Regions from separate parts of the Noviherbaspirillum sp. L7-7A genome, predicted to be linked through region 1. Evidence: predicted binding sites of a transcription regulator. Region 1 holds the regulator's gene; each other region holds the start of a gene.
The links. Region 1 encodes sigma-54, which starts transcription at its own class of promoters, with help from an activator protein. Its sites were predicted from a motif close to TGGCANGNAANCTGCTTT; they were not measured.

Region 1 (10,390 bases):
TTGCCAGTGCGCCTGTGTCCCGTACCGATGCCATGAACCAGGCTGTTTCCGCGACCGAAAGCGTTTCCCTGAATGTCGAACTGGGCGAGCGCAGTTATCCGATTGTGATCGGCCAGTCCCTGCTGGCCCACAGCAGCGGTATCGTGGATGCCGTTGCCGGCAAGCGCGCTGCCGTTGTCACCAATACAGTTGTCGCTCCCATTTACCTTGAGGTGGTCGAACAGTCGCTGCTAGCCGCTGGCAAGCAGGTGACACGCATCGTCCTGCCGGATGGCGAAGAGCACAAGACCTGGGAAAACCTGCAGCGCATCTACGATGGCTTGCTGGCCGACCAGTGCGACCGTAAGACCACCATCATCGCATTGGGCGGCGGCGTCATCGGCGACATGGCGGGCTTTGCGGCGGCAACCTATATGCGCGGCGTGCCTTTCGTGCAGGTGCCCACAACCCTGCTTGCCCAGGTGGATTCCTCGGTTGGCGGCAAGACGGGCATCAATCACCCGCTGGGCAAGAACATGATAGGGGCGTTCTACCAGCCCCAGGCCGTGATTGCCGACACGTCCACGCTCAACACGCTGCCCGCCAGGGAGCTGTCCGCCGGCCTTGCCGAAGTGATCAAGCATGGCGCAATCATCGATGCGGCATTTTTTGACTGGATCGAAGCGCATATCGATGCCTTGCTGGCGCGTGACCCGGCTGCACTGGCCTATGCAATCAGGCGGTCTTGCGAGATCAAGGCGGACGTCGTGCGCCAGGACGAACGCGAAGGCGGGCTGCGCGCCATCCTGAATTTCGGACATACCTTCGGCCACGCGATCGAATCCGGCATGGGTTATGGCGAATGGCTGCATGGCGAGGCGGTGGGCTGTGGCATGGTGATGGCTGCAGACTTGTCCCATCGGCTGGGCTACATCGATGCCAGCGCGCGGGACCGGGTCGCAGCACTGGTGCGGGCTGCAGGCTTGCCTGATGTCGCGCCTGACCTTGGCGCGGAGCGCTGGCTCGAGCTGATGCAGGTCGACAAGAAGAATGAAGGCGGGCAGATTCGCTTCATTCTGCTCAAGCCACTCGGCAAGCCCATCATGACGACCGTGCCGCAGGAAGTGTTGCTGGAAACCCTGAAAGCCTGTACCAGAAGCTGATCATGGACTTTGAAGCCTACCTCGCCCCATATGCTGCGACATCATCGCATTCCCAGGGGCGACGGTATGCTGAGCCTGCGAGCACATCGCGCACGGAATTCCAGCGTGACCGCGATCGCATCGTGCATTGCGGCGCCTTCCGGCGGCTGGAATACAAGACCCAGGTCTTCGTCAACCATGAGGGCGACCTGTTCCGGACCCGGCTGACGCACAGCATCGAAGTCGCGCAGATTGCCCGCTCGATTGCGCGCAACCTGCGTTTGAATGAAGACCTGGTGGAGGCGATCTCGCTGGCGCACGACCTTGGTCACACGCCATTTGGCCATGCCGGCCAGGATGCATTGCATGTCTGCATGAAGGACTACGGCGGATTCGAGCACAATCTGCAAAGCCTGCGCGTGGTGGATATGCTCGAACAGCGTTATGGCGGTTTCGACGGGCTGAACCTGATGTTCGAAACGCGCGAGGGAATCCTGAAGCATTGCACTGCCGCGCATGCCGCGGAGCTTGGCGACATCGGCAAGCGGTTTCTGGAAAAGAAGCAGCCAACGCTGGAAGCGCAACTGGCCAACCTGGCCGACGAAATTGCCTACAACAACCATGATATCGATGACGGACTGCGCTCGGGCCTGTTGACGGTAGAACAACTGGAAACCATCGATTTCTTCGCTCGTCACAAGCGCGAGGCGGAAGCTGCGTTCCCAGGAATCGGTGGACGCCGCGCCATTAATGAAACGGTGCGCCGGATGATCAATGCATTGATCATCGATCTGATCGATACATCCAGGGAGCGCATACGCGCCAGCGGTGTGCAAAGCGTCGAGGAAGTCCGGATTGCCGGCCCCCTGATTGCCTTTTCAGAAAGCATGCGCAGCGAAGCGCTATTGCTCAAGCGCTTCCTCCGCAAGAACCTGTATCAGCATTACCAGGTCAACCGCATGACCAGCAAGGCGCGTCGCGTCGTGACGGAGCTGTTCAGCATCTTCATGCAGGAACCGGCGCTTCTCCCGCCTTCCTATCAGCTTGCGCGCGATGCTGGCGTGGATGAAGCGCAGCACACTGCCTTGCAGGCACGCAGCGTCTCGGATTACATAGCGGGCATGACCGACCGTTATGCAATGCGTGAACACAGGCGCCTGTTTGCCATCGAGGAAACCTGAAGCCGCCGTGCGCGATGGCACGGCGGGCAAGTAATTCAATCAGGCTAGATCGCGTAGCGGATGGGCGTAATCAGGCCAGGCCTCCACGAAATAGGCGCTGACCTGCTCGGCGCTGACTTCCGCCACATTGGCTGGCATCCAGCGCGGCGCATTGTCCTTTTCAATCACCCGCGCCCGTATGCCTTCCAGCACTTCGGTGCCTTCGAACGAGCGTCGGATCATCACGCGTTCCATGCGCAGGCAATCGGCCACTGACAGCGTGGCACCGCGTCGCAACTGCTCCAGCGTCACGCACAGCAGCAAAGGAGAACCGCGATGCATCGCGCTCAATGACTTGTCTGCAAAGTCACTGTTATCGCCCGCAAGCGAAGTCATGATGGCGGCGATGCTGTCATGCGCGAAGTGACGGTCGATTTCCGCCCGCTGCCGGGCCAGCATGCTGTTCTCGGGATCGGCTTCGGAACGATAGGGCGCTGCAAAGCGGCTTATTCTTTCCGTAATCTGCTTGCCGCTTGCCATTGGCTCCGTCTCAAGCATGGTCAGCAGTTCCGGCAGTGCGGCCGAGGGAAGAAAGAGATCGGCCAGTCCGGCGTAGAGCGCATCGGCGGCGGCGATGGTTTGTCCAGTCAGCCCCAGCCACACGCCCAGCTTGCCTGGCAGACGGGAAAGGAAATAGCCGCCGCCTACATCCGGGAACAGACCGATATGCACTTCAGGCATCGCCATCGCGGTCTTGTCAGTCACGATGCGTAACTGGCTCTGTGCGCTACCTTGCGATATTCCCATGCCGCCGCCCATGACAATCCCGTCCATCAGCGCAATGTATGGCTTGCTGTAATGATGAATCAGGTGATTCAGTGCGTATTCTTCGGTGAAGAAATCTTCCAGCAATGCGCTGCCGCCAGCGGGACCCGCCGTGCCGACTTCATGAAAGAACCGGATGTCGCCACCCGCACAGAAAGCCCGTTGGCTGCTTGATCGTATGACGACTGCGAAGACATCCTCGTTGGCTTGCCATTCACGCAGAAGCGCAGTGAGCGCTCTTATCATGTCCAGCGATAAGGCATTCAATGCCTTGGCCCGATCAAGGGTCATGAAACCGATATGGTTTCTTATTGTGCCGGTAAGGTGTCCGCTCATATTGGCCTGGTCAAAAGCGCCTGACAAAAATGCCTTTGCCATCCTTAAAGCCAGACCACCTGTGCCGGCCGTCTCCAGGAAATTCCCTTGTGCTTCGTTGTCAGGCGCGTTAATGAAGGTGCATAGTTTAGCAACATTCAGGAAACGCAGCCTGATGTGAACCGGCCTCCGAGCGTGCGGATACCGGTCTGCAGAAATTTAATGTGCTGCGCTTGCCTTGGCCAGAACCACAGTCCAGCGATTGAACAGCAGCATTTGCAGGTGGCCGGGATCATCGCCAGGGCGGCAATCAATGATGGGATTGACGCTGTATTGATTTTTCCGCACTTCGCGGCGGATCCGCATTTCTCGGCGGCCTACGCGCAGCATGAAGCCGGCTGGTGCCTGATCGAGGTAAAGGGGATTGCTTGCGGTAGTATTGAATTGCGCCATGACGTCTTCTCCAGGGCAGAAACGTTGAACATGGCGTTAATGTATCACAAGTACTGTATGTATAAACAGTATTTTCGAACTGTGGTTTTTTATGCAAGGCGCTTGGAGCGCCCTGCGTTCATGCATTTTACGGGAATGCGCTGTGTGGCTCAGGCAGCCGGTGCCGCCGCGGTGCCGTCACTATCTTCCTCGATCATGCGCTTGATGCCGGCATGCTGATGGTCCTGGATCCTGGTCTTGTATTTCAAGACCTGGCGATCGAGCTTGTCGATCAGCGTATCAATGGCGGCGTACAGGTCCTGCGCAATGCTGGCCACATGCACATCCTTGCCCCGTAGCCTCAGGGTGATCTCGGCGCGCTGGCGCCTTTCTTTCTCAGGGAGATTATCAACGGCCAAGATGACCGCTATATCAATGACATGGTCGAAATGGCGCTTGATCCGCTCAAGCTTGCCTTGCACGTATTCACGAATTGCGGGAGTCACTTCGAGATGATGTCCACTGATGGTGAGATTCATACTACGCTCCTGTGAAAGGCCGGCAGAGGTTTCACTGAAGATGAAACATGTCAGCGAGTTACATGCTGCAAAAAACTACAAGGACTTGCGCAGGTTGACTGGAGGGATCTTCAGGGCTTCCCGATATTTTGCGACGGTACGGCGTGCCACGACCATACCCTGTTCCGCCAGCATTTCTGCGATGCGACTATCGGAAAATGGATTCTTCGGGTCTTCGGCTCCTATGAGTTGTTTGATCAACGCCCGGATTGCAGTCGATGAGGCTTCGCCGCCTGCATCGGTTGCAACATGGCTGCCAAAGAAGTACTTCAACTCGAACATGCCATGCGGCGTGAGCATGTATTTCTGTGTTGTCACACGCGAGATGGTGCTTTCGTGTAAACCCAGTGTATCAGCTATTTCTCGTAACACAAGAGGTCGCATTGCCACGGCGCCATGAGAGAAAAAATTGCGCTGGCGGTCCACAATCGCCTGGGCCACGCGCAGGATGGTATCGAAACGCTGGCGCATGTTCTTGATCAGCCATTTCGCTTCCTGCAGCTGTGAACTCATCGAGCCTTCGCCCTTGCTCTGCTTGAGGATGTTGGCATACAGCGCATTGACGCGCAGGCGCGGCATCACCTCGTGATTCAGTGTCACCTGCCAGCCGTTCTTGCCGCGCTTGACGATCACGTCGGGCACGACATAGTCGGATGCGTCGCTGGCGAACATGGCCCCAGGATGCGGATTGCATTGCCGGATCACTACCTGGGCCTCGCGCAGGTCCTCCTCGTCGCAGTCCAGGGATTTTTTCAACTTGTTGAAGTCGCGCTGGGCAAACAGCTGCAAGTGCTTCTCGACGATCTGCAGCGCGGTGCGGCGCGTCACCATGGGAACGCGGGGCATGCGCCTGATCTGCAGCGCCAGGCATTCCGACGCGTCGCGCGCGCCGACGCCGGGCGGGTCGAAGCTTTGCAAGAGCTTCAGCGCCATCGACAGCTCCTCGATCTCGACTTCCAGTTCCTCCGGCAGTCGCGCGTGGATCTCCTCCAGCGGCTCGGTCAGATAACCGTTGTCATCCAGCGCATCGATGACCAGTTCAACCAGTGCGCGGTCGCGCGGATTCTGGACGGTCACGCGCATCTGTTCCAGCAGATGCTCGCGCAGGGTCAGCTCATGCGCTTCCATCTGGGGACGGGCGTCGTCGTCTTCCGGCGCCTTGGACGTCCGCGCAACGTCGTCGAAACTCCAGTCGGCATCGGCGCCGCTATCGCTGCTTTCGCCGCCGCCTTCGCCGGCCTCGAAGCCGCCTTCGCCTTCCGCGGAAGGGGCGGCATCGGAAGCGGGTGCGTCGCTGCTTGGCGTGGAGGTGGGTGCGCTGCTGACGGAGCCGTCGGCCAGCAGCCTGATCGAATGGTCAAGCGGATCATCCAGACGTTCAAGCAGCGGATTCTCCGACAGGATCTGTTCCAGTTCCTGATGCAGTTCCAGCGTTGAGAGCTGCAGCAGCCGGATCGACTGCTGCAGTTGCGGCGTCAGCGCAAGATGCTGGGATACGCGGAGTTGAAGTGTCTGTTTCATTTGTGCCTTTTCTTACATCCGGAAGTGCTCGCCGAGATAGACGCGGCGCACCGACTCGTCGGCAATGATGTCGTCCGGGCGGCCGCTGGCCAGCACCACGCCCTGATTGATGATGTAGGCATGGTCGCAAATGCCCAGCGTCTCGCGGACATTGTGGTCCGTTATAAGCACGCCGATATTGCGCTCCTTGAGGAAACGCACGATGCGCTGGATTTCGATGACGGCGATCGGATCGACGCCGGCAAAGGGCTCGTCCAGAAGGATGAAGCGCGGGCTGGTGGCCAGGGCGCGCGCGATTTCTACACGCCTGCGTTCACCGCCGGACAGCGACATCGCCTGGTTGTCACGCAGCTTTTCGATCTGCAGTTCGGAGAGCAGGGCATTGAGCCGGTTCGCGATCTGCTCCTTCGACAGCGGCTTGCCCTCGTAGCGCTGCAGCTCCAGCACCGCGCGGATGTTTTCCTCGACGGTGAGCTTGCGAAATACCGAGGCTTCCTGCGGCAGGTAGGACAGGCCCAGCACAGCGCGGCGGTGGATAGGCAGGCGCGAGATGTCGACGCCGTCCACGTCGATGGTGCCGGCGTCGGAGGGCACCAGGCCGACGATCATGTAGAACGACGTGGTCTTGCCGGCGCCATTCGGGCCGAGCAGTCCCACCACCTGGCCGCTTTCGACATGCAGGGAGACGTCGCGCACCACCTGGCGCGCGCCATAACTCTTCTGCAGGCCCTGCACGTTGAGGATGCTGTTTTCCATCTCAAGGCGCCCTGGTGTCGTTGCGTGGCTGGATGATGGCCTTGATGCGGCCGGCGCCGGCCTTGCTGTTGCTGCTGGGCGTGTTGTTGACCGAGTAGAACTCCTGCTTGCTGTCGTAGGAAATGAATTCGCCTTCGACCTCGTCGGTCGGACTGGCGCCTTCCAGCAGGCGAATCCTGGCGCTGACGTAGAACTTCGCGACCTCGGTCTTGGTGTCGTACTCGATGCGGTCGGCGGCTTCGCCTTCTATCCAGAGATTGGGGCCGCCATCGCGTTTCTGCCGGAAGGTGGCCTTCTCGCCGCGCTTGGCGTAGACCGTGGCGTACTGGTAGCCGGCCGGGTCCTGGGTGACGACCATGCGGTCGGCCTTCAGGATCAGGGTGCCGCGCGTGAGCACGACATTGCCGGTAAAGGTGTTGATCTGCTTGACGTCGTCGTAGGCCATCTGGTTGGCCTCGATGTTGGTGGGCTTGGTCATGTCGGCCTTTTCAGCCAGCGAGCTGCCTGCCGCGGCCATGCCTATCAGCAGAATGAACCATGCGTGGAGTTGTTTCATCACTCTTCTCTAAGGTAATGCGTTGTTGATTTTCCAGTCGCGCTTTCAGCGGATGGCGGTCTGGCGCGGCGGCAGGGTTGCCTGCACCCGGCTGGCCAGGCTGAGTTCGCCGGTGGCATTGTTGGCTACCATGCCGGCGCCGTTGAGCGTCGAGCCGCCCAGGGTAAGGCGCACCGGCTTGTCGGTGCGCATGATGTCTTCGTCGGGCAATACCATCAGGTAGTCGGACTCCAGATGGAAATTTTCCGCCTGCGGCGTTTTCGGGCGATCCAGCTTGACATTGTCGTACATGTGAATCTTGACGCCGCCCGGTTCGACGATAGCCCGCTCCGAGCGCGCTGTCATTGGCGGCCTCTCGCGGGCAAGGCTGTTAATGACGGGCAAATCGATCGTATGCGTGTCGTCGGCCGGATTGTGCACCATGCGCTTGCCGGAAATGTTGTACTGCGCCTCGCCGGTGGCAGACAGCCGCACGAAATTGAAATTGTCGACGTAGTAATCGGGTTCGGTGCGCGCCGCCGCCGGGCCGGCGCTGTTGTCCGGCGCGCGCGTGATCTGCAGCAGCCAGAAACTGCCCAGCGCCAGCAGCGTGGCCAGCAGCAGCATGGGCGCCATGCTGAAGCGGCGGCGATCCTGCTTCATCTCAGATACGGCGCCAGCGCCGCCTCGTAGTTGCCCTGCGCGCGCAGGATGAAGTCGCACAGTTCGCGCACGGCGCCGCGGCCGCCGCCGGCATTGGTGACGTAGTGCACCCGCGAGCGCACTTCGGGGTGGCCGTTCGGCACGCTGGCGGCAAAGCCCACGCGGGTCAGCACCGGCAGGTCGATCACGTCGTCGCCGATGAAGCCGCTCGCTTCAGCCGCGACGCCGCATTCGGCCAGCAGCGCCTGAAAGCCCGACAGCTTGTCATGCACGCCCTGCTGGACATGGGTGATGCCGAGATCGGCCGCACGCCGCGCCACCAGCGCCGACTGGCGCGCGCTGATGATGGCGGTGATGACGCCCGACTGTTGCAGCAGCTTGATGCCGTGTCCATCGAGCACGTTGAAGGTCTTGATCATTTCGCCGTCTGCGCCGAAATGCAGGCTGCCGTCGGTCAGCACGCCATCGACATCGAACACCATCAGCCGGATGCGGCGTGCCCGCGCCATGCTTTCCTCGATTGACTGCTGCATCAGATCACCTTTGCGCGGGTCAAGTCATGGATGTGCAGGGCGCCGACTAGGATGCCGTCACTGTCGGTGACGAGCAACTGGTTGATGCGATGCTGCTCCATCATTTCAACCGCCTCTACCGCCAGCTGGTCGGGCCCGATGCTGCGCGGGCCGGCATGCATCACGTCGGCAATCACGATCTTGCTGAAGTCCTGCACCTGCTCGATCAGGCGACGCAGGTCGCCGTCGGTGAACACGCCGATCGGCCGTCCCTGCGGATCGACCACGGCGGTCATGGCCATGCCCTTGCGGCTGATTTCCAGCAGCGCCGCGTTGAGCGACACCTCCGGCGTTACCCTGGGCACGGCGTCGCCGCTGCGCATGACATCGCGCACATGGGTCAGCAGCCGCCGCCCGAGCGCGCCGCCGGGATGGGAGCGGGCAAAATCCTCTTCCCTGAAGCCGCGCGCATCGAGCAGCGCCACGGCCAGCGCATCGCCGAGCGCCAGCGTGGCTGTGGTGCTGGCCGTAGGCGCGAGATTCAGCGGGCAGGCTTCCTTGGCCACCGCCGTGTTCAGGTGCACGTTCGACAGCAACGCCAGGCTGGAGGCGTCATTGCCGGTCATGGCGACGAGCTTGGCGCCCATGCGCTTGATGATGGGCACGATGGCCAGCAGTTCGGCGGTTTCGCCGGAATTGGAAATGGCGATGAAGGCATCGTTCTCGGTCACCATGCCCAGGTCGCCATGCGCCGCCTCGGCCGGATGGACGAACAGGGAAGGGGTGCCGGTCGAGGCCAGCGTGGCGGAAATCTTGCGGGCGATATGGCCGGACTTGCCCATGCCCGACACCACCACCCGCCCGCTGCAGCCCAGCAGCAGGCCGACCGCCTGCGCGAAACTGCCGTCGTCGGAGGTGATGCGGTCCTTCAGGGCCAGGATGGCGTCGGCTTCGATCTGCAGGGTTTCACGCGCCATTTCGGTTGCGCGTGCCGCCTGCGCCGTGTCGAAAGACTTCGACAATGTTTTTTCATGGGTTACACTCATGCCCGAAGTATAAACGAATTACGAAAGCAAAAAACCTGCCAGAAATAACAAAACCCCGGTGATTTGATTGGTCACTCATCGGCACATGTTCATGTGCCGTTTCAGTTTTTCATCAATCGACCGGAAAGTCCGCCTGCCCAATGTTTTCTGCTCTCGAACTTACCTTGCTGCTGCTGGGCTCGGCCGTCCTTGGCGTGGTCGGCTTCCGCATGCTCCATCTTCCTCCCATGCTGGGCTACCTGGCCGTGGGCATCCTGATCGGCCCGCACGCGCTTGGGCTGGCCGAAGAAAACGCCACCACCCACACCCTGGCGGAATTCGGGGTGGTCTTCCTGATGTTTTCGATCGGCCTGGAATTTTCCCTGCCCAAGCTCTCCTCGATGCGCAGGACGGTGTTTGGCCTGGGCATGGCGCAGGTGCTGCTGACCATCGCGGTGACCATGCTGTTCGGCTGGCTGTCGGCCTGGGTATTGCCGCCGCTGCTGCAGATCAGCTGGCGGGCCGCCTTTGCGCTGGGCGGTGCGCTGGCCATGTCGTCCACCGCCATCGTCTCCAAGATGCTCACCGAAAGGCTGGAACTGGAAAGCGAGCATGGGCGCCGCATCATCGGCATCCTGCTGTTCCAGGACCTGGCGCTGGTGCCGCTCCTGATCCTGGTGCCCGCGCTGGCCAATCCGCGCGACCTGCTGCCAACGCTGGTGTGGGCCGGGCTGAAGGCGGTGCTGGTGCTGGTGCTGCTTCTGGTGATTGGGCAGAAGCTCATGCGCGGCTGGTTCCAGATCGTGGTCAAGCGCCGTTCGCAGGAGCTGTTCATGCTCAACCTGCTGTTGATCACGCTGGGCGCTGCCTGGATCACCGAGCGCGCCGGCCTGTCGCTGGCGCTGGGCGCCTTCGTTGCCGGCATGCTGATTTCCGAGACTGAATAC
Region 2 (10,390 bases), on a different contig from region 1:
GCCCGCCAGGGGCTACAGAAGCGGCCGCGCCGTGCGTGTGCGCGCATGTCCGAAGATTTCCTCGAAACGGTTGGCGGCGAGCTGGAACTGCCTGAGTGTCCCTTCGTAATCGGCATTGGCCACGCCATCCTGCCAGCGGGTATGGTCCCAGCAATGAATGCACGTCTCGGACCCTGCCGCTTCGGTCATGCGCATGGTGTCAGCAAGTGAGCGGCCGATATCCGGCCCCGGCAGCAGGGTGCCATACAGCAGCGTCTTCAGGCAATAGTGTTCCAGTACCGATGTGCGGGAAACCTTCTTCATGAAACCGGGGCGGAACACGCGCTTGAGCGCCCGGCCGGTATGGTCCGGGCCGAGGCTTAACAGGAAAGTCGCATTGACACCACGTGACTGAAAAAGCCGCAACAGTCGCGGGACGCCTTCCCTGGCGCCGCGGTAGGCAGCGACATCGACCTTCAAAACGATTGTTTTCATGTTGGATCAGGGAGTGGGAGCAGGGGACACAAGCCACTCCAGGCGGCCGGGTTTTGGCTACCTCATGCATAAGCACATCGAAGACGGAGCCGCGCATTCTAAAGCCGCCTGTGCATTTTTGTCATTTCCGTTGCGCAACCAGGAATTACCTGCACAGCGGGCTTCTGCCTTGCAGCTTGAGTATTTCTCCAGTGAGTATGCACAAGGAGTTAACATTCCTAAAAGAATTGTTAAAATTATATGACATTCGCGTCGGGATTTATTACACAATTCCTGATGGATACCGTTTCACACAGGATATAGCTTTTAAAAACAGTCACTTATAATCGTTGGCATGCTTCGTGCGATTGTCGGTCACATACAAGGGAGATTGTCATCAGAGGGGCTGCAGAACCCACTCGCTGACCCGTTATCTTATGAGGCTATTCATGACCAAACTGACTTTTCGCATGACGCGCACATTGGCTGCAATCGGGCTGGCAGTAGCCGCCTCGTCCAGCCATGCGCTTATCCTGGCAGGTCCAGGTGATTTTCAGGGCACTGGATTGGGAGCAGTCAACACCGTTCTTACCTTGACCAGCCCGGCCAATACCACAAGCGAGACCGGTAGCGTAACCTGGACCGGCACCACCGCTACGACCAGCGGTAATGCCCTTACTGGCGCATCGCAGTCGAATACGCCTACCCTGGGCAGCCTAGGTGTAACCAGCCCATCGTCGCTACGCATCGTGCTCAATGCAGCCGAGCCGGCCAATGCCACTTCCCTCACGGTAAGCAGTCTTGCGCTGAACATCTTCAGCCCGACCGGTACCAACGTGTTCACTTCTGACCCGTTCGCTGCGCGCACCCTGAATGCAGCCGACTTGGGCATCGGCAGTGCCGGCTTTGTATTTCAGTTGAGCGCTGCGGAAATCGCCCGTGCAAACGGCGCCTTCAGTGCGAACAACCGTATCGGCCTGTCCGCAACCATCAACGACGCGACCGGCGGACCGGAGACTTTCTTCGCGGTTAACTTCGCGGGCGCTGGCGGAGGCGGCACCGGAACCGGCGGTGGCGGCGGCAACGCCGTTCCGGAGCCGAGCACCGTGGCGATCTTTGGCCTCGGCCTGGCTGCGCTGGGCTTCATGCGGCGTCGTAACAAGGCTTAAGCTTAAGCCTGACAGCGCCTGACGGCGCTGGCTTTTCCTACCCGGACAGGGCTGGCGATTCAACGCCAGCCCTGTTTTTTTATCGCGTGCGCTTTTTCCGCTGCAGGAAAGCGCTGCGTAGGCATGACGCGCCGGGCGCGGATGGGCGCAAGCCGTTATGCTTGCGGTTTGGCGCGATCCGCGCCGCAACGCAGGCAATGCAAGGGAGGTGCCATGTCCTGGCTGCTGCAGATGATCGAGCAGTACGGTATCGTCGCTGTATTCGCCAATGTGCTGGTGGAACAGGCTGGCGCGCCGATACCGGCTTATCCGACGCTGGTGCTGACCGGCGCGCTTGCGGCTGACGGCAGATATGCTACGTCCACGCTGCTGCTGGTGGCAGTACTGGCTGCGCTGATTGCCGACACCGGCTGGTATCTCGCCGGCCGCCGTTATGGCCGCGGCATCTTGGCCCTGCTGTGCCGGCTTTCCCTGTCCGCCGATTCCTGCGTGCGCCAGACCGAAGGCGCATTCGTGCGCTGGGGCGCAGCCTCATTGATGGTTGCCAAATTCATTCCCGGCTTTGCATCGCTGGCCAGTGCGCTGGCTGGTGCTACCGGCACCGGCACGCTGGCTTTCCTGCTGTTCGACGCGATCGGCGCCACGATATGGGCTGGCTCGGCGCTTTACCTCGGCACGCTGTTCAGCTCGACCGTGGATGACCTGTTGCGGGTGCTGGAGCAACTCGGTCGTGGCGGCTTGGTGCTGCTGGCGCTGGGGCTGGCGGTGTTCGTTGCCGGCAAGTGGTGGCAGCGCTATCGCTTCATGCGCTCGCTGCGCATGGCAAGAATCTCTGTCGATGAGTTGTACGCGATGCTGCAGCAGGGCGAAAAGCCGCTGGTGGTGGACGTGCGCGCGCCCCAGTCGCAAGTGGAGGGACGCATTCCCGGCGCCATCACCGTCGGGCCCGACTTCAGCGAGTTCGTCGCGGGTGATATTCCGCTTGCTGACGAAGTCATCGTCTACTGCGCCTGTCCCAATGAGGCATCGGCGGCGCTGGTGGCCAGGGAGTTGCTCAAGCGCGGCTATACCCGAGTGCGTCCACTACAGGGCGGTATCGATGCCTGGCGGGAAGCGGGCTATGCCACTGATGGCACGCATTGATGGCATACAGGGAAAATTATTGTCCGTCGTCAAGTGCCTTGTCGACATTTTTTACAGGGCGCTCCGGCAACAGAATCTTTACGTAGGGTTTTGGGCGAGAAAGCGGTTGACGAAATCCAGCGCTGAAATCACGCCCAGCAGATCATGCTGGCGCATCACCACCACATGGTGTGCCTGCCGCTCCAGCATTTGTCGCGCCACTTCGGTGGCTGGCGTATCGGCATCGACCACGAGCGGCTTGTAGGCGCAGACCTGCCAGGCGTTCGGTATCCTGGCGCACCGCTTCCAGATGCAGGATGTCGGCCGCGCGCAGGACGCTCAGCGCCGTGCCGCCGGCTTTTCCGTCACCGGCATGAAGGACAGCCTGTGCTGATGCATCGTGGCAGCCACCGCGGCGACGGTCTGGTCGCCCTGCGCCGTGATCACCGGCGTGGTCATCAGGTCAGCGGCGTGAAGATTCATGGTGTTTCTCCTTGTGCATGCGAGCCCCGGTGGTCGCGGCTGGATGCCCAGCTGTTGCGCCACCTCCAGCAGTGTCCTGATCGTGGGGATCACCGAGTCCGGGTTCAGGCTGATGGAATCTTTGCCTTGCTTCACCAGAAAGGCTGACAGTATAGGATAGTCCGAAGGCGCCTGGCCGCAGATGCCGACATGGCGGCCGCAGCGCTTCTCGCCTTCAATGGCCAGCAGCAGCATTTCCAGCACGCCGGGATCGCGTTCGTCGAAGTCAAAGGAAACGATCTCCGAGTCGCGGTCCACGCCCAGTACCAGCTGGGTCAGGTCATTGGAGCCAATCGAAAAGCCGACGAACAGCGCGGCAAAGGCATCGATCTGGAGGACGTTGTTCGGTATCTCGCACATCGCATAGACTTCCAGCGCGTCCACGCCACGCGCCAGTCCCAGGCCCGCCATCGCGTCCAGCACCCGGCGCGCTTCGTTCACCCGTCGGCAGAACGCGATCATCAGCCGGACATTGTCCAGCCCCACGTCGGACCGTACCTTTTTCATTGCCCGGCATTCCAGCGCGAAACTATACGCATAGGCCGGGTGGATAGAACGCCCTGCGGCGCAAAAGCCTATTATCGGATTTGCTTCGACCGGCTCAAACCAGCGGCCGCCCGGCAGGCTGGCATATTCATTGGTCTTGAAGTCGAACATGCGCACAATCACTGCCTTGGGATCGAAAGCTGCGGCAATGGTACCCACGCCTTCCGACAGCCGGGTGACGAAATAGTCGGCCGGGCTGGGATAGGCGCTGGCCAGCCCGAGGATGCGCTTGCGTTCGGCCGGGTCGTCGACGCGCTCCGGATGCGCCAGCGCCATCGGATGCGCCCGGATATGCTCGGCGACGATGAATTCCACGCGCGCTAGGCCAACGCCGTCATTGGGCAAAAAGCTCAGCTGGAAGGCAAGGTCGGGATTGTCGACGTTGATCATCAGCCGCGTGCCGGGCATGGGCAGGTCGGAGAGGCCGGTGCTGGTCTTAAGGAAGGCAAGCGTGCCGCCTTCGGCGCAGAACACTGTGACTTCGTCGCCGCTGCGTATCTTCCCGGTGGCATCATCGCAGCCCAGTACGGCCGGAATGCCGAGTTCACGCGCGACGATGGCGGCATGGCAGGTGCGCCCGCCGTGATTGGTTAACACGGCCGCCGCTTGCTTCATCACGGTGCCCCAGTCGGGCATGGTGGTAGAGGGCACCAGTATCCCGCCGCGCTGGAAGCGGCCGAGTTCGGACATATCGGCAACCACATTGGCCCGACCGGACACGATGCCGTCGCCCACCGCGGCCGCTGGCGATGGCAGTGCCTCGTGCGGGCCAGCGGTGAATCAGGCAAGGGCCTGAACCCCGGCCGTGCCGGGCCCTTGTGCCGGGCCTTTATTGCGTTAGCGCCTTGACCATGCGGTACATGAACTCGCGGCCGTCGTACAGACGCGGTATCGCGACCCGCTCGTCCAGCCCGTGAGCGCGAGCATCGCTGGGCTCGCTGAAGATGCCGGAGACGCCGTACATTGGGATGTTGGCGTTGCGCATGAAGCGGCTGTCGGTGGCGCCGGTGCTCATTGCCGGTATCACCGGCACGCCGGGCCACATCTGCTCGGTCAGCTTCTCGATCACGCCGGTGATGTCAGGGCGCAGGGGTGATGCTGGGCTGCGCAGCGGCGGGTTGCTGGCGACCATGGTCAGGCGCTCGCCGCCCAGCACTTTCTTCAGGGTGGCATCCACCTCGGCCGGATCGTCATGCGGCAGGATGCGGCAGTTGACGACCGCCTTGGCCGATTGCGGCAATGCATTCTCGGCATGGCCGGCATTGACCTGGGTCACCACGCAGGTGGTGCGCAGCAACGCGTTGTACAGCGGCGTGGCGGACAGGCGGTCGATGGCGGCATCGCTGCCCTTGCCGGAGGCTACCTCGCGCATGTCGTCGGCGCGCTGGCCGGTCTCGAACTGCGCGCTGCGCTCGAAGTAGGTGCGGGTCACTTCCGACAGCTTGGCCGGGAAGCGGTAGGCGCCAAGCCGGTTCAGCGCGGCGCTCAGCTCGTACATCGGATTGGTGGCAGTGGGCAGCGAGCTGTGGCCGCCGACATCCCTGACCTCGATCTTGTAGGTGGTGTACATCTTCTCGGCCACCTGCACCCGGTGCAGGATGGGCTTGCCCTGGTTGAGCTGGCCGCCGCCGCCTTCATTGATGCCGAACTCCGCATGGATCGCGGAACGCTGGTTGTTGACCAGCCAGAAAGCGCCGTTGCTGGGCACATCGCCCAGTTCCTCGTCGGCCGTCAGCGCCAGAATGATGTCGCGTTCCGGCGTGAAGTTCTCGCGCTTCAACTGGGACAGGATGGAGACGAAGGAGGCCGCCATAGCCTTGTCGTCGGACGAGCCGCGGGCGGTGAAGTAGCCGTCGTCTTCCTTGAGCTTGAACGGGTCGGTCTTCCAATCCTCGCGCTTGGCCTCCACGACGTCGATATGGGCCAGCAACAGCACCGGCTTCTTGCTGCCGTTGCCGCGGTAGCGCACCACCAGATTGCCCTTGCGCGGGTACGGCTCGAACAGCTGGATATCTTCCGCCTTGAAGCCTGCCGCCAGCAGGTGCTTCTGCATGGCCTTTGCCGCTTCGGTATTGTCGCCAGTGGAGTTCGTGGTGTTAATCTCGACCAATTCCTTGTAGATGTCATGGAAACGCTGCTGTTCCGCGGTGAGGGGCGTGCCGTCGGGCAGGTTCTGGGCGCCGGCCCAGGCGCTGCCGGCCAGGGTGGCGGCAATGGCGGCGTTCATGATGGCTTTCTTCATTGATTCTTGTCTCCGTGCTGGATGGCTGATTACTGACAGGTATTGTCAGGGCGCGATATGCGCTTCGCGCCATACCTTAGCGGAAAGGCCAGTGCCGCGTCCAGAGCACGGACAAGAATGCATCAGGCGGCACGGCTCACATGGCCTGGCTTATCGCTGCATGACGCCCTTAGCGTTATCGGCAGGCGTGAGAGGCGTTTTGCCTGGCATGCCGCAGCGCTGTTTGTGTACCATAAAGCACCCATAACAACAGAGGAGACACCATGCGACGCAAGATGCTTGCGGCAATGATCGCGCTCGGCTTCGCGGCCGGCACACAGGCGCAGTCCCGGCCGGCTGACGCGATTTCCAACGACGTCGTCAGGATCGGCCTGCTGCTCGACATGAGCAGCCTCTATGCCGACATCACCGGCACCGGCAGCGTGGCCGCCGCGCAGATGGCGATCGAGGACTTTGGCGGCAAGGTGCTCGGCAAGCCGGTCGAGCTGGTCCATGCGGACCATCAGAACAAGGCCGACATCGCGGCTTCCAAGGCGCGCGAATGGTATGACCGCGACAAGGTCGATGCGATCCTGGATGTGGCCGCCTCTGGCCCGGCGCTGGCGGTGGTGCCGATCGCCAGGGAAAAGAACCGGATCGCCGTCTTCAGCGGCCCCGGCTCGGCGCGACTGACCAATGATGCCTGCACCGCCGTCACGGTCCACTATGCCTACGATACCTATGCGCTGGCCAATGCCACCGCGCGCGCCGTGGTCAAGAATGGTGGCGACACCTGGTTCTTCCTGACAGCCGACTATACCTTCGGCACCACGCTGGAAAAGGATGCCAGCGACGTGATCCGCGCCAATGGCGCCAGGGTGCTGGGCTCGGTGCGGCATCCGCTGAACGCGTCGGACTTTTCTTCCTTCCTGGTGCAGGCGCAGGGCTCGGGCGCGAAGGTGATCGGCCTGGCCAATGCGGGCGGCGACACTATCAGCGCAATCAAGGCGGCGCGGGAATTCGGACTCACCACCTCGGGCAAGCAGAGCCTGGCCGGCCTGCTGGTCTATATCAATGACGTGCATACGCTGGGCCTGGAAGCGGCGCAGGGCATGCTGCTGACGACCGGCTTCTACTGGGACCATGACGACGAGAGCCGCAAGTGGTCACGGCGCTTCTTCGAGAAGACGAAGAAGATGCCGAACATGAGCCAGGCGGGCCTCTATTCCTCTGTGATCCAATACCTGAAGGCGGTGAAGGCGGCCGGCACCGACGAGACCGGCGCGGTGATGCAGAAGATGCGGGAGATGCCGGTCAATGACATGTTCGCGAAGAATGGTCGCATTCGCGAGGATGGCCGCATGGTGCATGACATGTACCTGTACCAGGTCAAGAAACCGTCCGAGTCGAAGGCGCCCTGGGATTACTACAAGCTGGTGGCAACCATACCGGGAGAGCAGGCGTTTCAACCGCTGAGCGCGTCCGCCTGTCCGCTGGTGAAGAAGTAGCTGGCTAATACATCGGGGCGCTGCCTGCCGTTTCGATGCACCTGCTCGCTGGCGCCCATCAGGACGCGCCAGCGAGCAGGTGGTGTTGTCCAGCCTAGACCCGACGGCGACTATGCTTCCTCATTGCCGTGGGCACCGGCTAATCATCCTACTGTCATTCACCCGCCCTGTGCACCGCGCTGGAAGTCGCCGCCCAGGGCCTTGATCAAAAACACCGACGACAGCAGCCGCTGGCCGGCAAGCTGGGCCACCTGGCGCTGTGCAGTCAGCAGGTTCTGCTGCGCGCTAATCAGGTCGAGGTAACTGGCCACGCCGCCTTCGTAGCGCGCGGTGGCCAGGTCCAGCACCCGGGCCGCGCTGTCGTTGGCGCGCAGCGCCTGCGCATGCGCACGCTCCAGCGAGGCCATGCCGCTGATGCCATCCTCGACTTCCTGCATTGCTGTCAGCACCACGCGGCGATAGCCCGCCACTGTAGCTTCATAGCCGGCTTGGGCGCCGGCCTGGTTGGCGCGGATGCGGCCGGCATCGAACAGCGGCTGGGCCAGCGAGGCGCCGAGCGACCATAGCAGGCTGGGCGCATCGAACAGCATCGGCAGCGCGCGCGATTCCACGCCGCCGGCGGCGCTCAGTGAAATGCTCGGATAAAAGGCCGCATTCGCCACGCCGAGCTGGGCATTGGCCACTACCATCGCGCGTTCTGCCGCGGCGACGTCGGGTCGGCGCTCCAGTAAGTCTGACGGCAGTCCCAGCGGCACGGTAGGCACCAGCGGCGACTGCGCCGGCAGCACGCGTGCCGCCAGCGTGAAGCCGGGCGCGCCGGCGCCGGTGAGCGTGCCCAGCGCATGTTCGAACTGGGCTCGCTGGCGCTTGAGCAGGTCAACCTGGGTCAGTGTACTGTCGAGCAGCGCCTGCTGCTGCGCCACGTCCAGGCCCGATACCGCGCCGAGGTCATGGCGGTCGCTGGCAAGTTCCAGCGCGCGCCGCTGCAGCGCGACCGAGCGCGCCACCACGTCCAGTTCCGTGTCGACGGTGCGCAGGTTGAAGTAGGCGGTGGCCACGTCTGCGGTCAGCAGCAGCCGGGCATTCTCCAGATCGATCGCGGACTGCTCGGCCGACGCGGTGACGCCGGCGATATTGCTGGCGATGCGGCCGAACAGGTCGGCTTCATAGCTGACGCTGAGCTGGGCAACCGCGTCGTTCTGCACGGTGGAGAAGTTGGGCGATCTGTAATTGGTCAGAGGCCGGTTGGCCGAGATGCGCTGGCGCGCGCCGCGCAGGTTTAGGCCCAGTTGCGGATAGCGCGCAGCCAGCGCGGCATCGAGCGCAGCCTGGGCCTGGGCCAGGCGCGCTCCGGCCACGGCCAGCGTCGGGCTGTTGTCGAGCGCGCGCCGCTGCAGCACATCGAGCTCAACATCGCCAAAGCGCTGCCACCACGGGCCGCGCTCGGCGCCATCGTCGGGACGGGCTTCGCGCCATGGCGCTTCCAGGGTCCATGCGGCCGGCAGGTTGAGCACCGGCTTGCGCATCTCGGGTGGCGTGGCGCAGCCTGCCAGCAGGGCGGCGCCAGCCAGAAGGCCGGCCAGCCGGCGTGGCCGCCTCATGGCGCCGGCCGGGTCTGGCTGCCGTTGCCGGCCTTGGCGGCCGGCGCATCGGCCACCACCTCGACCAGGTCGTTCTCGGCCAGCGCATCGGGTGGATTCAACACCAGCCGGTCAGCCGCATCGACGCCTTCCAGCACTTCCACCGTCTGGCCGAAGTTGCGGCCGATGCGCACCGGCTTGATATGGACGCGCCCGGCCTGGTCCACCGCCGCCACCTTTGGCCCGGCGCTGCTGAAGATCAGCGCATTGGTCGACATCGTCAGCGCCGAACTCGTCACCGGCAGCGCCACCTGCACATAGGCGCCGGGCAGCAGCGCATTGTCGCGGTTGGGCAAGCCAATCTCGACCTGCATGGTGCGGGTCGCGCTGTCGATCGCGGCGGCAGTGCGTTCCACCTTGCCTTCGAAGTTGCGGCCGGCCAGTTCGGGCTGGCTGACCGTGACTTTCTGGCCAGCCTGCACAAGCTGCGAATAGGACTGCGGCACATTGACATAGATGCGCAGCGGATCGGTCTGGGTCAGCAGGAACAGCGCGCGGCTGGCGCCGCCGCCGGCATCGATCAGGTCGCCGACGTCGACGTTGCGGCGGGTGATCACGCCGGCGAAGGGCGCCGTTACCCGCTTGAAGGCTTCGAGCTGGCGCAGCCGCTCGATGTTGGCATCGACCGCGGCCAGGTTGGCGCGCGCCTGGGCATGGGCGCTGCGTTTCTCATCCAGGTCCTGCTGCGACACGGCGTCCTTCTTGCGCAGCGCTTCCCAGCGTTCCATCGTGCTTTGGGTCAGCATCAGGCTGGCCGCGGTCTGCGCCCGGGCGGCAACGGCCTGCGTCAGTTGCTGGTCGATTTCCGGAGTCTCGATCTCGGCCAGCAGTTCGCCCTTGGCGACACGGCTGCCGATATCCCTGGTCCAGCGTTTCAAGTAACCGCTGGCGCGTGCCGCCACCGGCGACTGGGTATAGCCCTGCAGCGTGCCCGGCAGCACCAGCGGCTGCCCGGCCGCGCCGGCCTTGGGCGAGGCCACCCGCACATGCAGCTTGCCGTTGCTGGCCGCCACCGCCTCCAGCGCATGCGCATTTGACATGCGGCTGACCATGGTGCGCGCCGCGCCCAAACCCAGCAGCACAAGCAGCACGGCCGCGCTGATCTTCGCGCGCCGCAGCAGCTGCCTGCGCTTGTGCATATCGGCGGCCTCATCCTCGTGCGGCAGATGCTGCGTCAGACCGGAATGGCGTTGCTCGGACATGGAATGC
Region 3 (10,390 bases), 2.7 Mb from region 1:
AAAAACAAGGGGACCTATCCATCATGTCGATCAGCGAATCAATCCGCACCTGGGCCAGGCGCATCAAGCGCGATGCGGTGATGCTGTGGTTTGCGCGCCAGCATCGCGACACGCCGTTTCTTGCCAAGGCACTGTGCATGTTCACCGTCGCCTATGCGCTGAGCCCGATCGACCTGATTCCCGATTTCGTGCCAGTGTTGGGTTATGTCGACGACGCCCTGCTGCTGCCCTCGCTGATCTGGCTGGCCGTGCGCATGCTCCCTGCCCATGTGATCGAGCAATGCCGCGCCCAGGCGGAGGAATGGATGGCCAGGGAAAGGACCAAGCCCAGGAGTTATGCCGGTGCGATAGCGATTGTGCTTATCTGGATTGGCGCGCTGTATCTGTGCTGGTGGTGGTATCAGGCGCGCTGAAGCATTGCGCCGGGCAGAAAAGCGAAAGGCCCGCGATTGCGGGCCTTTCGACATGAAACCTGGTTGCGGGGGCAGGATTTGAACCTACGACCTTCGGGTTATGAGCCCGACGAGCTGCCAGACTGCTCCACCCCGCGTCTGAAGGCATCCATTATATACAAGCCTTGCTCCAATTGCAAACCGATGGCGCCATTGGCAGCAGTGTTACACTCTTTGCCTGATCATGACTAATCTGCCACCCATGAAATTCTGCTCGGAATGCGCCCATCCTGTCACCCAGACAATTCCCCAGGACGACAACCGGTTGCGCCATGTATGCACCCAATGCGGGACCATCCACTATCAGAACCCCAAGATGGTAATTGGCTCCGTGCCCTTGTGGAAAGAGGACGGCGAAACCAAGGTATTGCTGTGCCGGCGGGCGATCGAGCCGCGCTATGGCTACTGGACGCTGCCGGCCGGCTTCATGGAGAACGCCGAAACCACGTCGGAAGCCGCTGCCCGCGAGACCGAAGAGGAAGCCGGCGCCCGGATCGAGCTGCACCAGCTTTTTTCGCTGCTCAACGTGCCGCATGTGCACCAGGTTCACATGTTCTATCTCGCAACCCTGCTCGACCTGGACTACCAGGCCGGCATCGAAAGCCTGGAAGTGAAGCTGTTTTCCGAGCACGAGATTCCGTGGGACGAGATTGCCTTTCCCACCATCAGCCAGACCCTGCGCTTCCTGTTCGAGGACCTCGCCCGCGTTCGCAATGGCGAAGGCGAATTCCGCTTCCATACGCGCGACATCACCAAGCCAATGCGCCAGCCCTGAACCAGCGCACCGGCCGGCAACTCACCAGTTGGTTTCCCGCTCGGGCGATGCCGAGATCCGGTGTATGGACAGGTCGGCGCCATTGAATTCCTCTTCCGCATCAAGACGCAGACCGACCAGCTTCTTCAGCAGGCCATAGATCGCAAAGCTGCCCGCCAGCGCAATGACCACGCCCAGCAATGTGCCGGCCAGCTGGGAAAGCAGCGAAACGCCGCCCAGTCCGCCCAGGCTCTTGGCGCCAAAGATGCCGGCGGCAATCCCGCCCCAGGCGCCGCACAGGCCATGCAGCGGCCAGACGCCGAGGACGTCATCGATCTTCCATTTGTTCTGGGTCAGCGTGAACATCCACACAAAGATCCCGCCCGCCAGGCCGCCGGTCACCAGCGCGCCGAGCGGATGCATCAGGTCGGAGCCGGCGCACACCGCCACCAGCCCGGCCAGCGGGCCATTATGCGCGAAACCGGGATCGTTCTTGCCCAGCATGACCGCCACCAGCGTGCCGCCGACCATGGCCATCAGGGAATTGATCGCCACCAGGCCATTGATCTTGTCCAGTGTCTGCGCGCTCATCACATTGAAGCCGAACCAGCCGACGGTCAGTATCCATGCGCCCAATGCCAGGAAGGGAATGCTCGATGGCGGGTGGGCCGAGATGGCGCCGTCCCTGGTATAGCGTCCGCGCCGCGCGCCCAGCAGCAGTACCGCCGGCAACGCTGCCCAGCCGCCGAAGGCATGCACCACCACCGAGCCGGCGAAGTCGTGGAATTCCGCGCCGAACAGGGCATTCAGGCCGGCCTGTATGCCAAAGCGCTGGTTCCAGGCGATGCCTTCGAAAAAGGGATACACCAGGCCGACCAGCAGCGCGGTAGCGATCGATTGGGGATGGAAGCGCGCGCGCTCGGCAATGCCGCCGGAAATGATGGCGGGAATCGCGGCGGCGAAGGTCAGCAGGAAAAAGAACTTGACCAGGTCGAAACCGCTGCGCTGCACCAGGGTCTCGGCGCCAACGAAGAAGCTGACGCCATAGGCAACGCTGTAGCCGACGAAGAAATAGGCGATCGTCGAAATCGCGAAATCGACTAAGATTTTGACCAGCGCATTCACCTGGTTCTTGCGCCGGACCGTTCCGAGTTCAAGAAAGGCAAAGCCGGCATGCATGGCCAGGATCATGATTGCGCCGAGCAGGATAAAAAGCGTGTCGGCGCTATGCTTCAAGGGTTCCATCCAAAAACTCCCAATTTGAGTGCAGAAGAAAAATTTGACTGCCGGAAAAAGCAAGTTTCATTCCCAAATTGGTGCAAATGGTAAGTCATTGAATCAATTGACTTTAAAAAATCGCTGCGAAGATAGATACACTGGACGCACCATGTCAGTGCTTCATGACGGTGCAAAACGCGAGGCAAGATGATTCCCTGGTTAGACAGCAACAGTCCCTTTCCCGATGTCTCCACGGCGCTGACCGAAGCCGACGGCGCCGCCGGCCTGCTTGCAGCCGGCGCCGACCTGTCGCCATGGCGGCTGCTGCAGGCGTATCAGCACGGCATTTTTCCCTGGTATTCGGAGGGGCAACCGATCCTGTGGTGGAGCACCGATCCGCGCATGGTGCTGCATACGGACCGTTTCAGGATATCCGCAAGCCTGAAAAAAACCCTGCGACGCATCGCCCGCAGCCGGGCCGAGGGCGGGCCATGGCAGGTGAAATTCGACACTGCATTCGAAGCCGTGGTGCGGGCCTGCGCCGCGCCGCGCCGGGATGGCGCGGGCACCTGGATATCGGAAGACATTGTCCAGGGGTATACCGGCCTCCACCGCATGGGCCATGCGCATTCCTCCGAACTCTGGCATGACGGCAGGCTGGTCGGCGGCGCCTATGGCGTGTGCATAGGCCGAATGTTTTACGGCGAATCCATGTTTGCGCGCGAAACCGATGCTTCCAAAGTTGCGCTGGCCTATCTTGTTCATTTCCTGAAACTCCATGGCGTGACCATGGTCGATTGTCAGCAGGAGACTGGCCATCTCGCTTCGCTGGGCGCTGCGCCCGTCTCGCGCGCCGCATTTCTCGCCCACCTGCGGCAGGCCGTCAAGCTGCCGCCAATTACGGATTGGCATCCGGTCGATCCTGTGCAATAACCGGCCTGAAACTTTTGCTTCGGGCCAGTGGCCGGTGTACATTAGGCCGTCAATTTGTTGTCAAACCGGTATGAACGATGACGCATCTTAAAGACCTTCCCTTTTCCACCCTGCAGTTTTATGCGACGGCACCCTATCCATGCAGCTACCTGGAACAGAGGCAGGCCCGGTCGCAGGTTGCGACACCTTCCCACCTGATCAATGCCGATGTGTATTCGGAGCTGGTCAAGAATGGTTTCCGGCGCAGCGGCATCTTCACCTACCGGCCCTATTGCGATGGCTGCCAGGCCTGCACGCCGGTGCGGGTGCATGCCTGGCACTTCCAGCCGAACCGCAGCCAGCGCCGCGCGTGGAACCGGCATGGGCATCTGAATGCGCTCATCACCAACCTGGCCTATGTGCACGAGCATTACGATCTCTACCTGCGCTACCAGTCGGCCCGGCATGCCGGCGGCGGCATGGACCAGGACAGCCGCGACCAGTACGCGCAGTTCCTGCTGCAGAGCAAGGTCAACACCCGTCTGGTGGAATTCCGTGAACCGGATGGCAAGCTGGTCATGGTCAGCATCATCGACGTGCTCGACGACGGCCTGTCCTCGGTCTATACCTTCTACGACCCGGAGGTGCCCGGCGCCAGCTTTGGCACCTATAACGTGCTGTGGCAGATCGCACAGGCGCGCACGCTGGGCATCCCCTATGTCTATCTGGGCTACTGGATAGAAAAGAGCCCGAAGATGGCATACAAGATCAATTTCAGGCCGATCGAGGCCCTGCGCAGCGGCACCTGGTCGGAGATGGAGGGCTGATCGGGCAGCGCGGGCGGGCTACAATAGCGCTCGCGCAATTTTTTCCTCCCCATCGTGTCCGACAAATTTCTCTACGCCCTCGCCCGCCCGCTGCTGTTTTCCCTGGACCCCGAAGAAGCCCACAACCTGACCCTGCCGGCGCTGCGCCGCGCAGCCGGCCTGGGCATGACCCGGCTGCTGCGCCGTCCCCTGCCCGACCCGCGTACCGTGATGGGCATCACCTTTCCCAACCCGGTCGGCCTGGCCGCCGGACTGGACAAGGATGGCGCCTACATCGACGGTCTGGCGGCGCTGGGCTTCGGCTTCATTGAAATCGGCACGGTCACGCCACGCGCCCAGCCCGGCAATCCCAAGCCGCGCATGTTCCGGCTGCCGCAAGCCAATGCCATCATCAACCGCATGGGCTTCAACAACGGCGGCGTCGACGCTTTCGTGCGCAATGTGCAGGCGTCGGGGTTCTACCGCAATCGCGAGGGCGTGCTTGGCCTGAACATCGGCAAGAACGCCGATACGCCGATCGAGCGGGCTGCCGACGATTACCTGATCTGCCTGGAAAAGGTCTATCCCTATGCCAGCTATGTGACGGTGAACATCTCCTCGCCCAACACCAAGAACCTGCGCCAGCTGCAGGGCGCGTCCGAACTCGATGCGCTGCTGTCGACGTTGAAGGAGGCGCAGCAGCGCCTGGCCGACACGCATAAGCGCTATGTGCCGATCGCACTGAAGATCGCGCCCGACGTGGATGGCGAACAGGTGAAGAACATTGCCGACGCGCTGCTGCGGCACCGTTTCGACGCGGTGATTGCCACCAACACCACCATCACGCGGGACGCAGTCAAGGGCATGGCGCATGCCGAGGAAGCCGGCGGCCTTTCCGGCGCGCCGGTGTTTGACGCCTCGAATCAGGTGATCAGGGCATTGAAGGCGGAACTCGGGGATACGGTGCCCATCATCGGCGTGGGAGGCATCCTGTCGGGGGCGGATGCCCGTGCCAAGATCGAGGCCGGCGCAAAGCTGGTGCAGCTGTACAGCGGCCTGATCTACCGCGGCCCGGCGCTGATCCGGGAATGCGCCGACGCATTGCGTGGACGGGGATGACGATATGGTTGGGCCTTGTCGTTGGACTTGATGCCCTGCCCCTGATTGCGCAAACGGCGTCATGACGGTGCCTGGATCGTTACGCCTCAGGGCATGGCACCGTGAGCGGCATGCATGATCGGAACACTGGAAGGCGAATGACCGAGGTAAGCTCAACCTAAACCGCAACAACCATAACGCTCCACCGGAAGCCGTAAAAAAAAACAACCGTCCTGCCGGACGGTTGCGCTATCGCCAGCCAGGCGCATCACGCCTGGCAACGGACCCACTGCTTCAGTTGAAGGTCTTGCCCTCGGCTGCCAGACGGGCCAGCAGCGGCGCGGGCGTCCATGCCTGGCCATGATTGCCCTTGGCGAACTTCTCCATCGCCATCACGACATTGGGCAGGCCCACGGTGTCGGCATAGAACATCGGGCCGCCACGGAAGACCGGGAAGCCGTAACCGGCCAGGTAGACCATGTCGATGTCGGAAGCACGCTGGGCAATGCCCTCTTCCAGGATGCGCGCACCCTCGTTGACCAGTGCATACACCAGGCGCTCGACGATCTCTTCATCGCTGATCTTGCGGCGCTCGATGCCGAGGTCGGCCGAATGCTTGACGATCATGTCGTTCACCATCTGCGACGGATACGGCTTGCGGTCGCCCGCCTTGTAGTCGTACCAGCCGGCGCTGGTCTTCTGGCCGAAGCGGCCCATCTCGCACAGCAGATCGGCGGTCTTGGAATAGGTGACTTCCGGCTTTTCAACATAACGACGCTTGCGGATGTACCAGCCGATATCGTTGCCGGCCAGGTCGCCCATGCGGAACGGGCCCATCGCAAAGCCGAATTTTTCGACCGCCTTGTCCACCTGCTCCGGCAGCGCGCCTTCTTCCAGCAGGAAGCCGGCCTGGCGGCTGTACTGTTCGATCATGCGGTTGCCGATGAAGCCGTCGCAAACGCCCGATACCACGCCGATCTTCTTGATCTTCTTCGACAGCGCCATCGAGGTTGCCAGCACATCCTTGCCGGTCTTTTCGCCGCGGACGATTTCCAGCAGCTTCATCACGTTTGCCGGGCTGAAGAAGTGCAGGCCGATCACGTCCTGCGGGCGCTTGGTGAAGGAAGCGATCTTGTCCACATCCAGGGTGGAGGTGTTGGATGCCAGGATAGCGCCCTGCTTCATCACTTCATCGAGCTTCTTGAACACGGTTTCCTTCACGCCCATGTCCTCGAAAACCGCTTCAACCACGATGTCGCACTGGCCGATCTCCTCATAGGACAGGGTGCCGGTGATCAGGCCGACGCGCTGGTCGAACTTCTCCTGGGTCAGCTTGCCCTTCTTCATCGTGTTTTCGTAGTTCTTGCGGATTGTCGCCAGGCCCTTGTCCAGCGCTTCCTGCTTCATCTCCAGGATCTTGACCGGGATGCCGGCATTGGCGAAGTTCATCGCAATGCCGCCGCCCATGGTGCCTGCGCCGATCACGGCAGCCGACTTGATCTCGCGCCTGGGCGTATCTTCTGGCACGTCCGGGATCTTGCTGGCGGCACGCTCGGCGAAGAAGGCATGACGCAGCGCCTTGGACTCATTGGTCTGCACCAGTTCGACGAACAACTCGCGCTCGGTCTTCAGGCCTTCATCGAATTTCTGGGTCACGGCGGCGGCAACGGCTTCGACGCACTTCAGCGGCGCCGGGAACGGACCGGCCATGGCCTTGACCGTGTTGCGCGAGAACTGCAGGAAGCCTTCGTAGTTCGGGTAGTCGATCCGGATGTCGCGCACTTTCGGCAGCGGACGGACGTCGGCCACCTTGTTGGCGAAGGCGACCGCGCCCTGCATCAGGTCGCCGTCGATCATCTGATCGAACAGCTTGGTCTTGGCCAGCTTTTCCGAAGGCACCGGGGTGCCGGAGACGATCATGTTCAATGCCATTTCCAGGCCCACCACGCGCGGCAGGCGCTGGGTGCCGCCTGCGCCCGGCAGGATGCCCAGCTTGACTTCCGGCAGCGCGATCTGCGCGCCCGGCACAGCAACCCGATAATGGCAGCCCAGCGCCAGTTCCAGGCCGCCGCCCATGGCGACGCTGTGAATGGCGGCAACCACGGGCTTATCGGCGTTCTCGATCACGCGGATCACGGTATGCAGCGTCGGCTCGGCCATGGCCGCAGGCGTGTTGAATTCCTTGATGTCGGCGCCGCCGGAGAATGCCTTGCCAGCGCCGGTGATGACCACCGCCTTGACTGCGGCGTCGCTGAGCGCCTTGGTGACGCCATCGACGATGCCCTTGCGGGTCGACAATCCAAGGCCATTGACGGGAGGGTTGGCAAGGGTAATGACGGCAACAGCGCCATTGACTTGATATTCGGCAGTCATGTCTCTTCCTTTTAAATTGATGAAGCCTGTGTTGATCCTGTGTTGCGGTGTGATCATGCGGCGCTGGCAGCGACATTCCAGGCCAGGCCCGCATGAATGGGCATGCCAAAAACACAGTGCCAAACTATACCGCAGAAAAGAACGATCGTATTATTTCAATTGAAAAAAAAGCGGCGCCGGCAAGTGCCAGCGCCGCCCTGTTTGCCTTACTGCATGGCGGGGCGCTTCATCTGGCACGAGGTAGGCTGGGCGGCGACGAAGGCGTCGATCTTCTGGTCCGTGCGCCAGCCATAGCCGGTGTTTTCCTGATCGTATTTCACATCCTTGCCATTGACCTTGACCCAGGTCGCGATGTAGAGCGGCTGCTGCAGCTGGTGGTCGGCCTTGCGCATTTCCACTTCGCCATTCAGGCTCTTGACCTTCATGCCTTCCATTGCGAAGGCCACCTTGACCGGGTCGGTGGCCTTGGTTTCATTGAAGGCCTTGGCCAGCATTGCAATGCCGGTATAGGTTGCCATTGCGTAGTAGTCGTCGTTGTACTTCTTCTTGAAATTCTCGACGATTTCCTTGCCGACATAGCCTTCATTGTTGACGTTCCAGTAGCCCACATATTTCACGCGGTCGGCGCCGGCGGCGCCCATCGCGGTGGGTACGCCGGTGGTCGAGCCGTAATAGGTATAGAAGTCGGCCTTCAGGTCGGCGTCCTTGGCCGCCTTGATCAGGAGCGCGAGATCGGCACCCCAGTTGCCGGTCACGACGGTGTCGGCGCCGGACGCCTTGATCTTGGCGATATAGGGCGAGAAGTCCTTCACCTGGCCGATCGGGTGCAGGTCGTCGCCGACGATCTGGATATCCGGGCGCTTGCGCTTCAGGTAATCCTTCGCGGCACGGGTGACCTGGTGGCCGAAGGAATAGTTCTGGCCGATGATGTAGACCTTCTTGATCTCCGGCTTCTTGGCCATGAAGGTAGTCATCGCCTCCATCTTCATGTCCGAGTTGGCGTCGATGCGGAATTGCCAGAAGCTGCACTTGCTGTTGGTCAGGTCCGGGTCCACCGCGGCGTAATTGATGTACACCACTTCCTTGCCGGGGTTGCGTTCATTGTGCTTGTTGACCGCGTCCAGCAGCGCAGCCGCGGCCGCCGAGCCATTGCCCTGGGTGACATAGCGGTAACCCTGGTCGATCGCGCTCTTCAATTGCGACAGCGACTCCTGCGGACTGGCCTTGTTATCGAAGCCAACCACCTCGAAGGTATGGGAGCCGGCCCATTTTTCCTTGTTGGCGATGTCTGCGATCATTTGCCAGCTGTTGAGTATGCCCTGGCCTACCGGTGCGAACGGCCCGGACAGCGGGTCGATGAAAGCGATCCTGACCTTGTCCGCCAATGCCGCGGAAGGCAGGCAGGCAGCGACAAGCGAAGCGATAACAAGCGAGCGAAGTTTGATAGCCATTTTTGTCTCCGTATAAGAATAATGGACTGCACTGACTTCTGGTAACGCACCCTGATTCTAGCGATTTCCCAACCGATCCCAAACCTGTTTTATTGCCTCCCGTTCATCATACTTCCAGCCATTCGCGGCGCACAGCGGCATTGGCCCGCAAGTCCGCCGGCGTACCCTCGAACACGATGGAGCCATGTCCCATTACATACACCCGCTGCGAGATCTCCAGCGCGATGGCGAGCTTCTGCTCCACCAGCAGCACCGAAATGCCGCGATCCTTCAGGGTGTTGAGATACTGCGCCACGAGGTCGACGATCTTTGGCGCCAGCCCTTCGGTCGGCTCGTCGATCATGATCAGGTCAGGGTCGCCCATCAGGGTGCGGCACAGGGTCAGCATCTGCTGCTCGCCGCCCGAGAGCACGCCCGCAGGCGTGTGCTGACGCTCCTTCAGACGCGGGAACATCTCGTACATGTCCGCCAGCGCCCAGCGCGACTTCCTGCCCTTCTTCTCGCCCAGCAGCAGATTCTGCTCCACCGTCAGGGTCGGGAAGATGTCGCGGTTCTCGGGCACGTAGCCCAGGCCCTTGTAGGCAATCCGGAACGCCTTCTCGCCGATGATTTCCTCGCCCTTGAAACGGATCGAGCCGGTCGCCTGCACCTGCCCCATGGCCGCCTTCACGGTGGTGGAGCGCCCGACGCCGTTGCGTCCCAGGAGGCTGACGATCTCGCCCTCGCCCACTGTCAGGTCGACGCCATGCAGCACGTGGCTCTTGCCGTAGTAGGCGTGGAGATCCCTGATTTCCAGCATTGCCTTGCTCATGCATGTTCCTCCGCCGGCGCATGGCCGCCCAGATAAGCTTCCTGCACCCGTGCGTTGCCACGGATATTGGCCGGCGTGTCGCAGGCAATCACTTCGCCGTAGACCACGACGGCGATCTTGTCGGCCAGGCCGAATACCACGCTCATGTCATGCTCCACCATCAGCAGCGTCTTGCCCTCGGTGACGCGGCGGATCAGCTCCACCGCATGGTCCGACTCGGAGCGGCTCATGCCCGCGGTGGGCTCGTCGAGCAGGATCACGTCGGCGCCGCCGGCGATCGTGATGCCGATTTCCAGCGCCCGCTGCTCGGCATAGGTCAGGAGGCCGGCGGCGGTGTTGCGCCGGCGGCGCAAACCGATCTGCTCCAGCACGGCTTCGGCCCGTTCATGCGCGTCGCGCAGGCCGTTGAGCCGGTGCCAGAAGGAATACTTGTAGCCCAGCGACCAGAGCACCGCGCAGCGCAGGTTCTCGTACACCGTCAGTCGGTGGAAGATATTGGTGATCTGGAAGCTGCG

Region 2: a site for sigma-54 is predicted at 805-822, ahead of KTQ42_RS22155 (PEP-CTERM sorting domain-containing protein). Genes of this name have one in related genera too.
Region 3: a site for sigma-54 is predicted at 2,499-2,516, ahead of KTQ42_RS04695 (ammonium transporter). Genes of this name have one in related genera too.

What each region holds. Positions count from the first base shown of each region.
Region 1 covers NZ_JAHQRJ010000001.1:3,743,271-3,753,660, forward strand. Annotated here, with positions in the region: gene aroKB (bifunctional shikimate kinase/3-dehydroquinate synthase AroKB) at 1-1,142, shown strand, start outside; gene KTQ42_RS17085 (deoxyguanosinetriphosphate triphosphohydrolase) at 1,145-2,302, shown strand; gene KTQ42_RS17090 (enoyl-CoA hydratase/isomerase family protein) at 2,342-3,442, opposite strand; gene KTQ42_RS17095 (hypothetical protein) at 3,641-3,874, opposite strand; gene raiA (ribosome-associated translation inhibitor RaiA) at 4,024-4,392, opposite strand; gene KTQ42_RS17105 (RNA polymerase factor sigma-54) at 4,468-5,952, opposite strand; gene lptB (LPS export ABC transporter ATP-binding protein) at 5,965-6,708, opposite strand; gene lptA (lipopolysaccharide transport periplasmic protein LptA) at 6,710-7,264, opposite strand; gene lptC (LPS export ABC transporter periplasmic protein LptC) at 7,310-7,906, opposite strand; gene KTQ42_RS17125 (HAD family hydrolase) at 7,903-8,439, opposite strand; gene KTQ42_RS17130 (KpsF/GutQ family sugar-phosphate isomerase) at 8,439-9,464, opposite strand; gene KTQ42_RS17135 (monovalent cation:proton antiporter family protein) at 9,605-10,390, shown strand, end outside.
Region 2 covers NZ_JAHQRJ010000003.1:134,315-144,704, forward strand. Annotated here, with positions in the region: partial or broken gene KTQ42_RS22145 (hypothetical protein) at 49-474, opposite strand; gene KTQ42_RS22150 (hypothetical protein) at 539-718, shown strand; gene KTQ42_RS22155 (PEP-CTERM sorting domain-containing protein) at 903-1,622, shown strand; gene KTQ42_RS22160 (DedA family protein/thiosulfate sulfurtransferase GlpE) at 1,836-2,765, shown strand; gene KTQ42_RS22165 (CBS domain-containing protein) at 2,844-2,996, opposite strand; gene KTQ42_RS22170 (putative PEP-binding protein) at 3,084-4,532, opposite strand; gene KTQ42_RS22175 (M20/M25/M40 family metallo-hydrolase) at 4,642-6,054, opposite strand; gene KTQ42_RS22180 (ABC transporter substrate-binding protein) at 6,342-7,541, shown strand; gene KTQ42_RS22185 (efflux transporter outer membrane subunit) at 7,700-9,142, opposite strand; gene KTQ42_RS22190 (efflux RND transporter periplasmic adaptor subunit) at 9,139-10,383, opposite strand.
Region 3 covers NZ_JAHQRJ010000001.1:1,017,091-1,027,480, reverse strand. Annotated here, with positions in the region: gene KTQ42_RS04710 (YkvA family protein) at 24-413, shown strand; tRNA gene KTQ42_RS04705 (tRNA-Met) at 474-550, opposite strand; gene KTQ42_RS04700 (NUDIX hydrolase) at 655-1,227, shown strand; gene KTQ42_RS04695 (ammonium transporter) at 1,249-2,451, opposite strand; gene aat (leucyl/phenylalanyl-tRNA--protein transferase) at 2,632-3,357, shown strand; gene KTQ42_RS04685 (arginyltransferase) at 3,435-4,163, shown strand; gene KTQ42_RS04680 (quinone-dependent dihydroorotate dehydrogenase) at 4,218-5,261, shown strand; gene KTQ42_RS04675 (3-hydroxyacyl-CoA dehydrogenase NAD-binding domain-containing protein) at 5,535-7,613, opposite strand; gene KTQ42_RS04670 (branched-chain amino acid ABC transporter substrate-binding protein) at 7,820-9,064, opposite strand; gene KTQ42_RS04665 (ABC transporter ATP-binding protein) at 9,171-9,875, opposite strand; gene KTQ42_RS04660 (ABC transporter ATP-binding protein) at 9,872-10,390, opposite strand, start outside.